4 regions of the Exiguobacterium sp. s161 genome follow, and region 4 is predicted to be linked to each of the others. Evidence: riboswitches for the same ligand, from Rfam matches in the RefSeq annotation. Region 4 holds a riboswitch; each other region holds the start of a gene.
What was found. A riboswitch is a leader RNA that binds a small molecule or an ion and turns the genes downstream of it on or off. The one in region 4 is predicted to bind thiamine pyrophosphate.
Positions count from the first base shown of each region.

Region 1: linked by a shared signal. The riboswitch ahead of thiT (energy-coupled thiamine transporter ThiT) and the one ahead of KNQ14_RS15435 (3-oxoacyl-ACP reductase) in region 4 are both predicted to bind thiamine pyrophosphate.
Region 2: linked by a shared signal. The riboswitch ahead of thiD (bifunctional hydroxymethylpyrimidine kinase/phosphomethylpyrimidine kinase) and the one ahead of KNQ14_RS15435 (3-oxoacyl-ACP reductase) in region 4 are both predicted to bind thiamine pyrophosphate.
Region 3: linked by a shared signal. The riboswitch ahead of KNQ14_RS06460 (ECF transporter S component) and the one ahead of KNQ14_RS15435 (3-oxoacyl-ACP reductase) in region 4 are both predicted to bind thiamine pyrophosphate.

Region 1 is NZ_JACSNH010000001.1:895,835-899,233, reverse strand. Features, by position in the region: gene KNQ14_RS04350 (thiamine diphosphokinase) at 1-583, opposite strand, end outside; gene thiT (energy-coupled thiamine transporter ThiT) at 585-1,145, opposite strand; TPP riboswitch at 1,206-1,315, opposite strand; gene rpe (ribulose-phosphate 3-epimerase) at 1,338-1,994, opposite strand; gene rsgA (ribosome small subunit-dependent GTPase A) at 1,997-2,902, opposite strand; gene pknB (Stk1 family PASTA domain-containing Ser/Thr kinase) at 2,928-3,399, opposite strand, start outside.
Region 2 is NZ_JACSNH010000005.1:119,064-122,462, reverse strand. Features, by position in the region: gene KNQ14_RS13165 (murein hydrolase activator EnvC family protein) at 1-250, shown strand, start outside; gene KNQ14_RS13160 (murein hydrolase activator EnvC family protein) at 452-1,729, shown strand; TPP riboswitch at 1,795-1,905, shown strand; gene thiD (bifunctional hydroxymethylpyrimidine kinase/phosphomethylpyrimidine kinase) at 2,021-2,824, shown strand; gene thiM (hydroxyethylthiazole kinase) at 2,805-3,399, shown strand, end outside.
Region 3 is NZ_JACSNH010000001.1:1,274,707-1,278,105, forward strand. Features, by position in the region: gene KNQ14_RS06455 (ABC transporter ATP-binding protein) at 1-1,435, opposite strand, end outside; gene KNQ14_RS06460 (ECF transporter S component) at 1,432-2,004, opposite strand; TPP riboswitch at 2,105-2,204, opposite strand; gene KNQ14_RS06465 (50S ribosomal protein L25/general stress protein Ctc) at 2,300-2,977, opposite strand; gene KNQ14_RS06470 (GNAT family N-acetyltransferase) at 3,268-3,399, opposite strand, start outside.
Region 4 is NZ_JACSNH010000008.1:40,998-44,396, reverse strand. Features, by position in the region: gene KNQ14_RS15440 (LLM class flavin-dependent oxidoreductase) at 48-1,373, opposite strand; gene KNQ14_RS15435 (3-oxoacyl-ACP reductase) at 1,429-2,181, opposite strand; TPP riboswitch at 2,317-2,417, opposite strand; gene KNQ14_RS15430 (O-antigen polymerase) at 3,229-3,399, shown strand, end outside.

The DNA.
Region 1 (3,399 bases), on a different contig from region 4:
TCAACAATAGTTCTCCTTGATGGAGCTCTACCTTCGCTTCTGACGCACACCATTCATTACTGACGGTCAAGGAACCTCCGACCGGTACTGGATGTGCATCAAGTGGATATTTGACTCCGGATAAGCTTAAAGTCGATGGTACGAGTGGAATGAACGAAAGATAATGATAGCTCCCTGCTTCGACTGCATACGTTCCCTCAGCCAAGTATCGTACCTCTTCTCGTTTCGTCACGAGTCGTGCCTCTGGGTATCGCTTCAATAGATATACATTTTGGACGGTCATGTCGAGCCGCCCACCTGTCGCCCCGATGATGAAGGTATCCTCAAACTGTTTCTTCTCTGAGACTGTACGAAGTGCCAGTTCGAGATCCGTTTCATCTTTCTCGGCCGGATGAACGATTGCCCCTTCTGGTACATAACCAAGAGAATCAAAATCACCAATCGTCAGGTCGCATGTCAGCCCAAACGATTCAATCGTCTGAACACCACCGTCGACACCGACGATAAAGTCACCTGGCTGACAAAACTTCCGTAAATCCGGCGCTTCTTCTCGCGGACCGGCACAGACGAGAATCGCCCGCATCTCAGACGCCTCGTGCCGAATAACGGAGTAAGCGTGGCGCAGTCGTGAATAAAAGACCCGCAACGACACCACAAAGAACGTAAGACGGTACCATGTATGTCGCGTTATAAATCAATGAATACGGTACGACTGGACCTTCGGCATACTCGGCAAAAAAGACGATTCCACTGATGACATGACAGATATAACGGAGTCCTGCGCCTAATAACGTCGCCAGGAGAACGAACGCCATCAAGCTTTTCTTTTGTCCATTGCGCGCGGCTAGTCTGACTTGACGCGCGAACAGACCACTTAATCCGACGACACCATACGCAATCGTATAGTCAAGCATCGGTTGAACGATCGTCAAGACTTGTGGAGCGAACATCAATTGAATCGTACCGACAAGCGCTCCCGTGACGACCCCTCCGACGACACCGTGGCGAAATGCCATGACGAAGATCGGTAACATCGCTAAGCTGATTGAGCCTCCTTGTGGCATTTTGAATGGAATCAGTAAATCAAAGACGACTCCGAGACTGGCGAAGATGGCAATTTCCATCATCATTTGTAACCGTTTCATGCTATTTTCCTCCTTCATTGTACGAGAGGACGCAAAAAGGCAGTACGACGAACGCCGTACTGCCTGCGTGCGCCACATCCCTACGTCCGTTTGAACGGAACAGGTTCGAAGGGTTAAAGTCTAAAAGACTTCTCTCAGCCGCTTTTCAAGCGACACCCCTTGCGGTCATCATATTTCGTTTTCTCGTTCTTATTATACGGCAGCCCCTTGACGAATGCTAGTGATCGCTTCCGCATAATCTGGTGCATTGTAGATTGCTGATCCTGCGACGAGAACGTTCGCACCGTTATCGATGCAAAGCTTTGCCGTTTCCGGATTGACGCCACCGTCAATCTCGATTTCAAATGTCAGACCACGATCTGCTTTCATTTGCGCAAGTGCTGCGAGTTTCGGCATGACACGCTCGATGAAGGCTTGTCCACCAAAGCCCGGATTGACCGTCATCAATAAAACCATATCGACATCCTCAAGGACGTGTTCAATCGTTGATAATGGCGTATGGGGATTCAAGACGACTCCTGCCTTTGCGCCCGCTGCTTTGATTTGTTGCAAGACACGATGGACATGATTCGTCGCTTCGACGTGGAACGTCACGATGTCCGCCCCTGCTTTGACGAAATCCTCGACGAAACGTTCTGGCTGGTCGATCATCAAATGGACATCGAGAATCATATCCGTCTTTTGACGTAAGCTGCTAAGCACAGGTAATCCAAATGAGATGTTCGGTACGAACTGACCGTCCATGACATCAAAATGGATATAGTCCGCGCCTGCTGCTTCGACTGCTTTAACATCGCGTTCGAGATTCGCAAAATCTGCTGATAAGATAGATGGTGCAATTTTAATCATCTTCAATACCTCCGGGCTCGATTCTTGATTTCGTCTATAAACATACCATAGTTCTCATAACGAGAGGACATGATTTCTTGGGCTTCGACGGCTTCCTTGACGGCACAACCGGGTTCATTCAAATGCAAGCAACCTCGGTATTTGCAATCATCTTGTACAGCCACGAATTCAGGGAAACTCCACCGTACATCCTCGATTTCCATATCATACGGAAAATCGAGGTTCGAGAAACCTGGCGTATCGGCAATCAATCCTTCGGCAAGCGGCATCAATGTGACGTGGCGCGTCGTATGACGTCCTCGTCCGAGTGATTTCGAGATCGCACTTGTTTCTAAATCAAGAGAGGGTTCCAGTGCATTGAGCAATGAACTTTTCCCGACACCGGATTGTCCGGCGAGAACGCTCGTTTTTCCAGCAAGTAACGGACGGACTTGCTCAATACCTGCCAACGTCTCACTTGATGTCTCGATGACCGTATACCCAATCTTCCGGTAAGCGGCAATCGCCTCTCGGACAGCCGGTCCTTTAACATCGTCCAGCAAATCCATCTTCGTCAATAGGATGACGGGTTGAATTTCCTTCGCTTCGATCAAAACGAGAAATCGGTCGAGCAAGTGCGCTGAAAAATCAGGTTCTGCCGCCGAGACGACGAGCAATGCCTGGTCGATATTCGCGACTGGAGGGCGTACTAAAAAGTTGTCCCGCTCCTTCACTTCGAGAATATATCCTGTCTCACTTTCGATATGAAGAACGACCTCGTCTCCGACGACTGGACTGATGCCGCGTTTTCGGAAATTCCCTCTTGCCCGTGAACGGACCTCTCCTTCTGGTGTCATGACATCATAAAAGCCACCCTGCAGACGTATGATCGTTCCTTCTCGATTCTCTTCGATGCGTTGTTCCGTCATCCTATGCACTCCTTTTTCATCACATTCATTGTGCGTCTTTTGCTTGATTGTACGTGATGGTTTTTGAACGATACACCGTATCGTCTTTATAGATCGTAATTTTTCCTTCTTCTCCTGGATCAATCGTCACCGGCACGTCGAATGTCTCATCTTGATCAATCGATTCCTCGATGACGGTCCGCTTCCCTTTCGCGTCTTCCGTCTCAATCCGGATGACTTGTTTCGGTGGTTCCTCGTCCTCGTTCTCGCTGACCGCATCATAGACGACCTTTTCAGGGAACGTTGCCGTCACCGTTTTTTCTTCCTCACCTTTTGAGATGAACACAGTCACGGAGTCGTTCGGTTCGACTTGTGCTCCTGCTTGCGGGAATTGACGGATGACTTGATCGAGCTTCACGTCACTTGAAAATTCTTGTTCAAACGTGCCGTCGAGACCCATTTCATCGAGATACGCTTTTGCTTCATCACTCGATAAGTTCGTCAAATCTTTCAATTCA
Region 2 (3,399 bases), on a different contig from region 4:
CGGACCTTACGGAAATCACATCATGATTGCTCACCAATTGAACGGGAAGACATATACGACAGTCTATGCACATATGAGTTCATTGAACGCTAGTGCAGGTCAACGCGTCAGCCAAGGTCAACAAATCGGTACACGTGGTAGCACAGGAAACTCAACAGGTCCACACTTGCACTTCGAAATTCACGTTGGTGGATACAGCTACAGTGCAACAGGTCCAGCTAACTCAGTAAATCCAATGACTATGTTTTAAACAGTTAAGAATCGTTGCATATGCAACGATTCTTTTTTTTTATATTTGATAAGAAATATATATATTACAAAAAAACGTTTTCACTTGAAATGTAAATGAAATTTTTTTGAAACGATTAGGGTGCTATAATCTATTTCAGATATGAGAGAAACTTGAATACTATAATAAAAAATGAAAATACATAAGTGAGGAAAACGATATATGCTAAAAAAACTAATTTCTACCATTGTTTTAGGGGCATTACTTACAACAGGTACACAACCGATCGCGGCAGCAACGATTAAAGAAAAAAAGGCTGAAAATGCCGCTGAACAACGTAAATTAGAAAAAGAGATTAAAAAGCAAGAAGCTAAAATTTCAAAAGAACAACGTCAAATCAATCGAATCGACGCAGCGATTAACGAAAAGATTTTCCAAGTTTCCGAAAAAAATAAACAAATTAAACAGTTAAGCAATCGAATCGATGAGTTAAAGGCAGACATCGTTCGTTACGAGGAGATGCTACAGAAGCAGGAAGAACTACTCGGTGATCGTTTACGTGTTTTCCAAGAAAACGATGGAAACTCGATTAAGTGGGAAGAAGTCATTTTTGGATCAAAGGATTTAGGTGATTTATTCAGCCGTGTCATGGCGGGTAAAAAGATTGCTGAACAAGATGATAAAATGATTTCAGATTACATCGCGACACAACAAAAATTAGCAGAAGCAAAACAAGCACTTGTTGAGAAAAAAGCGGAGCAAATGCAAGAAAAGAAAGTATTGCTTGAACAAAAAAAAGCGTTAAAAGTTCAAATGAAAGAGCGTAGTGCTACACTCAAAAAATTACGAAAAGGGAAGACGAAGTTTACGACAGAACTGTTAGACGCAAAAGAACTGCAAGCGACTCTCGAAGCGCAAGAACGTGCGATTGCGGCAGCGAAGGCAGCGGCTAAAGCAGCGGCTGAAAAAGCAGCAGCAGAGAAAGCGGCAGCTGAAAAAGCTGCTAAAGCAAGTGCTCAAGCAGCAAAACAAGCCAATAAGAATACAGAATCAACAAGTTCAGATACAACACCAATCGCTTCAGGTGGTGGGAAATTTGTCCGACCATCTTCTGGTGGGGTATCACAAGGGTTCGGACCAGCTAGTGGAGCAAACGGTTATACATTCCATAATGGCGTCGATTTCAAAGGTCCCGTCGGATCTCCGATCGTCGCAGCAGCAGCCGGAACCGTCATTACAGCATCAGGTGGTGGACCTTACGGAAACCACGTCATGATTTCGCATTTCTTGGATGGAAAAGTCTATACGACGGTTTACGCTCATATGAGCTCATTATCTGTTCATGCAGGACAAACGGTCTCTCAAGGTCAGCAAGTCGGAACACTTGGTAGTACAGGAAATTCAACAGGACCACACTTACATTTCGAACTACATGTCGGAGGTTATCAATATAGTGCTTCTTCTCCTCTGAATGCAGTGAATCCATTGGCATATCTGTAATCAAAAAACGGGCTTCGGCTCGTTTTTTTTTTGCTGCTGTGCTACAGTTAAGGCGAAACGAATACTTGAGCAACTAGGGGAGCTGGAGGAATCCGGCTGAGAGGAAAACCAATCTGTTTTCGACCCTATTACCTGAACTGGATAATACCAGCGTAGGAAAGTTGAGCCGAACGGATACCGGAATGCGTGTATAACGCTTTCGTATAGCGTCGACTGCTTTTTTACAGCGGTCGACGCTTTTTTTGTCGGTCACGACTCCCTTACATTGCTCGATGGGAAGGTGAAAAGAACATGAAACATGTACTGACGATTGCAGGATCCGACTCCGGTGGTGGAGCTGGGATTCAAGCAGATTTAAAAACCTTTTCGGCTTTAGGCGTTTATGGAATGAGCGTCCTGACAGCTGTCACGGCGCAAAATACGTTGGGTGTTCAAGCGGTGGAAGAGTTATCTCCAGAAATCGTAGATGCCCAGTTAACGTCGATTTTTTCAGACATTCGTGTCGATGCGATCAAAATCGGAATGGTCTCGAATGCGCAGACGATTCGTGTCATTGCTACACATCTCCGCAAACAGACAGTTCCGATCATATTAGATCCCGTCATGGTCGCTAAAGGCGGTCATGCCCTATTGCGGACGGAGGCTGAACAAGCATTGATTTCGGAGCTTTTACCGCTTGCGACACTCGTCACACCAAATTTACCGGAAGCGGAGCGTTTAACAGGACGATCGGTCACCAATCTAGATGAAATGCGACTGGCGATGCATCAATTAGCTACACAGACAGGGGCAGTATTACTAAAAGGTGGACATCTCTCAGGAGCTGCGACGGATTTGTTGTTTGATGGGGAAGTAGAACACCGCTTCACATCGGAACGGTTAGACAATCAACATACTCATGGAACTGGTTGTACCTTATCTGCGGCGATTGCGGCGCGGATGGCGCTTGGAGAAGATTTGACAGATAGTGTAAGACAAGCAAAGAGCTATGTCACGGAGGCGATTCGTCATGGATTTGCTCTCGGACAAGGTATTGGACCGACACATCATTTTCATTCACTTTGGAGGGATACACATGTTTACGACCATTCTTGAACACAAACCACTCATTCACCATCTGACGAACACGGTGACGATCAATGACTGCGCAAACGTCACACTCGCTGTTGGAGCATCACCCGTCATGGCGGAAGACATTCGCGAAGTAGAAGAAATGGTTAGACTCGCGCAAGCTCTTGTCTTAAACATTGGTACGATCGATGCAGACATGCAAGCAGCTCAACGACTTGCAGCCCGTGAAGCGGGACGTTTGAATGTCCCGATCGTTCTTGATCCAGTTGGAGCAGGGGCAACGACATTACGTACTGCCTTTTCTAAAGAACTCATTGATCTCGGGTGTACGGTCATCAAAGGAAATACTTCTGAAATCAAGACGTTACTTGGGGAAGACGGACGAACTAAGGGAGTCGATGCTGCGGGAGATGCAATGATGGATCGAGAAAGTATTCGTGCATTCGCTCGCAAACACAAATCTGTCCTCGTCGTGACAGGTCCGAACGACTATATCACGGATGGAACGCGCGAAATGGAATTACATGTAGGAACACCTCGTCTAGGAGACATCACGGGTACGGGCTGTATGACGGCTTCCTTGATTGCGAGCTTCCTCG
Region 3 (3,399 bases), on a different contig from region 4:
CGTCAGCGAATAACTCGCTCGGACGCCCGTCAAAAGCAATCCGCCCTTGCTCCATGACGAGGACACGATCCGCGTATCGGGCGACGAGTTCCATATCGTGTGTTGCCATGACGAGTGTCGTTCCGTTTTGTTGTTCCGTCAACAACTGTTCCATGAGCCGCCGCGTCGTCAATCCATCCTGTCCGAACGTCGGTTCATCGAGCAACAACACATCCTTTGACTGCCCGAGCATCGTCGCGACGCTGAGCCTTCGTTGTTGCCCCGTACTAAGCGCAAGCGGTGACTGCTGTTTGACAGATGCGAGTTCCAGCCGTTCGAGCAACGCTGTGCGCTCATCACTCGTCGCTGCCCGGTGACTCCAGTCGATTTCCGCTTCGACTGTCAGTTTGAGAAACTGCAGATCCGGTTGTTGAAAGACATAACCAACATGCTCATAAAAGCGTCGCCGGGAGTAACGCTGAGCCGGACGTTCCTGGAACCGATATGTTCCTTGATGCGAGAGCAACCGCCCGAGTGTTGCAAGCAACGTACTTTTCCCGGATCCGTTTGCCCCGAGCAGCATCACCCATTCTCCCGTCTTCAGGAAAAATGTCGCATCGGTCAGCGGGTAAGGTGCTTTCGTCGATAATGCAGCGACGTGTAACAAGGCAGTGCCTGCTGTAGCGACTGGAGGAAGCACGTGAAGTCGCGCTGCTTGTGGTCCATCTATGGGTAACGTCTCTAACGTGTACGGATACAAAGAGGGAACAGCGATCCCTTTCGATTGAAGCTCTTTATACCCCTGCGGGAACAAATCCTGCGGATGCGCCGTTGCAGTCACCGATCCGTCTTCAAGTAAGATGATCTGATCGACATACGGCAAACAGACATCGAGTTGGTGCTCGATCAAGACGATCGTTAAATCATGTTCTTTCTGAATCCGAAAGATCAACGCCATCAGCTCGTGTTGCCCGATCGGGTCAATCTGAGCCGTTGGTTCATCTAGTAATAAAATCGTCGGCTCAAGTGCCAGGACCGCGGCGAGCGCGAGGCGTTGTTTCATCCCCCCGGATAGACTCGCGATTGGTGTCGAGAAGGGGAGAGGGAGACCAACGAGTGCGAGTAAGCGTTCAATGCGTTCCTCCATCTCTTCGCGTGGAATCGACCGGTTTTCTAAACTAAAAGCGATTTCGCGTCCGATCGTTTCCATGCAGAACTGTTCTTCTGGATTTTGAAATAAGACTCCGACCGAACCGGACCGGGTAACTGTACCAGTCTGTTCGACTTCGATCGTCTCCGGTGTCAGTCCGGCTAGGGCATGAAGCAGTGTCGTCTTGCCACTCCCACTGCGTCCGAGCAGAAGGGTCGTTCCGTGTTCGATCGTCAGCGATACATGATTGAGCACCGATTTCATCTGACCGGGATAGCGGATGCTGAGATCGTCGACAGTAATCATGCGACTTCCCGTTTCGCACGTCCTGCCGCAAACCCGTTCAAGACACCGGTCGCAACAAGGCGACGGATGAGAATCGCTGCAAGCAAGCCGCCGAGTAATGCACCACTAATCATTTGTAAACCTGTTGTCGCAAGCAACGTCGTCGTCGTGTAGTAACCGAATCCGTTCGCGATCAGACTATAGACGATGCTACCAATTGCGGCTCCAACACCCGATAACATCAATGTCCAGGTGTCATAACGGCGATAACGCGTCATCGCGAAGACGAGTTCCGCACCAAGTCCTTGGCAGACCCCGATCAGTAGAGCCGATAAGCCAAAGTGACTACCCGTGAACAGCTCGACGGCTGCCGCGACGATTTCCGCGATGAGGGCAGCACCTGGTTTTTGAATGATTGCTGCGACGAGCGGGCTTGCGATGATCCAGATCCCAAACATCCAGTTGGCACCGACTGGCCCGAAGATTGCAGACATCGGTAACCAGAGTGTCGACCAACCGAGATAGATGACCCCGCAAGCGACGGCGAGCATCATCATGACCATAATTTCTTTCATTTTCCAGTGTTGCATCGTGTTTGTCCTCCTTTAAGTAGGGGAGACACCAAAAAAGACCGCCCTCCGTAAAAAAGAGAGCGGTCCTCAGAAAAACTGCGCGCAGCAGGAGTCATTGGATGTGATCGCTCCACTTTCCTACGCTAGTATGAACTAGATCAGGTTCGAAGGGTCCGAAGTGAATCGTCTCAGCCAAATGGGCTCCCCTAGTGGATATGGTAATAGATGATACGCTGTTCACTTTAGGCAATCTTCTGTCTATTGTCAAGACACAAAAAAACGATACGCCACGAAAGGCGTATCGTTAAACGACTTATTTGTTGTCTTCGTTCTCTTCTTTTGCTTCTTCTGAAGACTCTTCCGTAGCTTCCGCTTCGTTGTCTTCGCCAGCTTCCGCTTGTGCCTCAGCTTCTGCTTCTTTGATTTCCTCAAGCTCTTGTTCAAGCGTTGATTCGACGACAGCTGCGACTTGAATGTCGCCTTCTGTGACGATACGGAAATCTTTTTGTTCCGGAAGATCAGCTACAGAGATTGAATCGCCGATTTCGAGGTTTGTGACGTCGACTTCGACGTTCTCTGGTAATTTATCTGGTGTTGCTGCGACTGTCACTTTAAAGAGTGTCTGTGACAGGAATCCACCGACTTTAGCACCAGCTGCTTCGCCGATGAGTACGACGTCTGCTTCGACTTCTGTCTCTTCATCCATTTTAACGGCGATGAATTCAACGTGATCGACAGTTGGTGTGAATACATCCATATCACGACGGTTGATTAAGACGTTAATATTTTTACCGTCGAGTTTCAGTGAAATCAAGACGTTCTCACCGTTTTCTCGAACGATTTTAAGCAATTCTTTTTCTTCAAATGCGATTGGTGTACTTTCCACTTTGTAACCATACACGACACCAAGAGCTTTTCCTTCATGACGTAATTGTTTACGGAGTGAGCGTGGACGTACCTCGCGTTTTTCGGCTGTTAATTTAACTGACATGTTCATTTCCCCCTTGAATTTGGTATAGCCCTCAAAAGGTAATGAATGTAGGAGCAGGACAAGTCCTGAACAATTTAAATATGCTAAGACAATCGGTTCCAGACTCGCATTGAATCTGACGCTTTCGTGACTTTGCATTTCTCTCCCAGGTCATTACGCTGATATTGAGAAACATGTGTGAGTAAGTCACCGTTTGATGCGGTGCTAGTGAGTTTATACCCCTATGTTTTAAATCCTTAAACCTCTATTTTTTATTTTTTAAAGTCGAAAGACCTCCAAAACGCTTGAAATCAAGGGTTAAGAGGTCTTTCATTTTTTTCATTTTTTATGGTGATGCGTTGGTTTTCACGGACTAATACTCGGATGAGACGTTCGATGTGCCGCATCGTCGTCTGTCCCATCGTTGAGATTTGGAGCCATTG
Region 4 (3,399 bases):
GACTCGTTTTCGGGTCTTCAAGGATTTCTTCAAAATCTTTTCGGGATTTAGCTAAAATTTCCATCTAATTTATTAATTAAACTTAGATGTTCTCGAAGCATAGTACTTTGATAGGACTCTTTAAACAATCTTCTCTTTTGTAACTCAGGAACAATCATGTCTACAAAATCTTCTAAACTTGATGGTAGTGACGGTGGCATTAAGTTGAAGCCATCCGCCACTCCTTCGTTAAACCAAGTTTCCATCTGATCCACAATTTCTTCCGGAGTACCAATCAATGTAAGGTGCCCTCCTCCGGCTGCTAAATAGCCTAACAGTTCTTTGAGCGTCGGATCCGTATCTTCGATAATCTCTAGAATCGTTTGATAGCGTCCAATGGGACCTGAAAAATCTTCAATTGATGGTAAGATCGGAATCTTTGCTTCGAGATCCCATGTGGAGCAGTCCTGTTGCAGAAAAAAACTCAATTGTTTTAATGCATTGACAACCGGTAATTTTTCATCTAGTTCGGCTTTTTTGGCTAGTGCCTCTTCTCTTGTTTTACCAACATACGTTACTAAGCCTGGGTATATCTTAATCTTCCGATTGGGTGATTCAGTCTGTGTAATTTGCTTATGGAGTTTTTCACAAAAAGCATGGGCTTGTTTAAAATTCCATGACACAGAATAGACAGCATCCGCATGTTTTGCTGCAAGGGCAATCCCTTGTTCTGACGCCCCTGCTTGCATCGCTACTGGCTTCCCTTGAGGACTACACGGTGTAGACAAGGGACCTTTTACGCTATAGTAGGATTCGGCATGATGGATGGGTTGGATTCTTTCAGGCTCAATCAATCGGTTAGTTGATCGATCCGCGAGAAAAGCCGCATGATCCCATGATAAAAAAAGCTTCTCCATCAATTTAGCGAATTCGTCCGCCTTTTTATACCGCTCTTCCCTCGGTGGAAGTGCATCCATTCCGTGGTTTAGTGCTTCCCAATCTGTCATCGAGGTCACTAAGTTCCAGCCTACCCTCCCCTTCGTTACGTGATCAAGGCTTAGAAGTTGCCTTGCTACTGTATACGGATTGGAGAACGTGCTTGATATCGTAGTGACTAATCCTATATGATCCGTCACTTGAGAAATAGCCGTTAGATTAATTAAAGGATCCAACCAAAAGGCAGGTAAATCTGTCGCATTGGTAGCCGGAAAGGATTGATTGTCCGCAAAAAATACCGCATCTAAACATCCGCCTTCCGCTATTTGAGCCAAACGCTGATAATAGCGACTCTCTCCGATTTCTTCAATTGCAGAATCAGGCATCAACCATGCGGCTTGGTGATGACCACATCCATATAACAAAACGCCGATATTTAACTGATTTCTGTTCGTCATCTTCTGTTCACGAATCCCTTCTCTTACAAGCTGAGAATTTTTTAAAACGCCCGCTTTAATTCATCGTTAACCCACCATCGACTGTTACGTTTTGACCTGTAATCCCAGATGCTGCTTCTGATGCCAAAAAGGCAACCAGTTGAGCCACTTCTTCTGGGCTCGTCACTTTTTTCAACGGCGTCGATTGGGCAATGAAATCGAATACTTCAGCGGTTGTCACAGCACTCGCATCTGTGACTTTCAATAACCCACCGGAGACGACATTCACGTTTATGCCATATTGACCTAACTCCGCGGCTAGGTTTCGAGTAAAGCCAATCAGACCTGCTTTTGCTGTTGTGTATTCATGATAAGGAACGACTGGGTTTTGATAGAGGTTTGTTCCAATGCTGATGATACTACCGCTATGTCGTTCTATAAATTGTGGCAGAACACTTTGAATGATGTGAAACGCTGCTTTAAGTGTTCCATCCAGTTGCTTTTGATAATCTTCCCACTCTAAATCGATAAACGATTTTTGCGCAACCGGATCAAATTTGAAGTCTACTAACGCATTATTCACGACAACATCGATTTGACCATAATGTGCTGTTGCGGATTGCATCATGCTCTCGACATCTTCCCGCTTCGTGACATCTGCATACAAGGCAATTGCATTCTCTACTCCCAGTTCGCTCACAAGTTGTTCTGCCGCATCCTTGCTTTTAAAGTAATTGATCACCACTTTAAATCCGTTGTGTACTAACACCCTTGCAATCGTCGCCCCAAGTCCTCGACTACTTCCTGTCACTAATACTGTTCTGCTCATTCTTGTCCACTCCCTCATCCATTTTTACAACTTAAATAACGAAGTAGTAAACAAAAAAACGCAACTCTCCAAAAGGAAAGTTGCGCACGTCTAAATAATCACATAGCAAAGAACGACACGATCGTCTCTACTTGTTCATCAGAGTTTACACTTCCCTACGCTAGTACGACCTAGTTCAGGTTCAAAGGGTTTGAGTAGCTACTCATCTCAGTTTAATAACACCCCTAGTGATTCTATTTAAGTTACCTTCACTTTAGTGGTCTTGCGAACACCTGTCAATGATGATGAAAGTGATTTGTTAATAGTATCTCTTTGAAGATCGAGCGTAAAAAATAGGATCATTACCTGATCTAGATTGCTTTGTTACGGTCATATCTTATACTAGACAATCTTAATTATCATTTTTCCTTTGATGATGTCTTAATATACGAGCGATTTAATTTTGCAGATCAATTACGTGACCTAGAAGTCCCAATCGATGATGTTTGGACTAAAGTAAAGCTTATCTTGCGTAAACATCATATGGGAGCCATTAAGCGGTAAGTAGGTCGTCTTCTCTTCGTGTTGATGACTTGATTTTTTCGCCTTAAAGTTATACGTGCTCTATTTGATGCCTTTATTACTTTTTGAATAAAAACGTATCAATTTAATCAATGATGTATTTTCTTTTCCATATTAGCATTGGAGTTCTTCTCAACTGCGTAAGAGTTAAGTGACTTGAAACGTTAGATGCCTTTCTCATTATCATTTAAGTAATGAAGCATTCTTTCTTCCGCTACCGCGTCATGCCCAATTTTCTGCTAGACAGTCCTTTGTGTATCGACTACGACATACAGGCTTTTCTGATTATTTTCAAATCGCGTTGATTGGTGTAAGTCTATTCTCTTAAAAGCTATCAACTATGTTTGATCAGTAATTGCTTATATTTTATTTAAATTAGTACTCGATCGTTACAAGCGTTTTTTAAGAAGAATTATAAATTCCTAATCTATTTTCCTTTGTAAATATGTACAATAAAAATACAAATATTTTAAAGGAGCTGAACTTATGAACATCCGAAAAGTATTATTTCTCGTCGTTATTGCTATTGTCTATCTTTTACTCTTCACCATCACCTTTTGGAGTCTGATTGGCTTAGTGGTCTCAGCAATTGGTCTATACTTTTACTTTAAACCAAGGCTTCGAAATCCAATAAAGTATCCAACTTTTGTCGTTTGG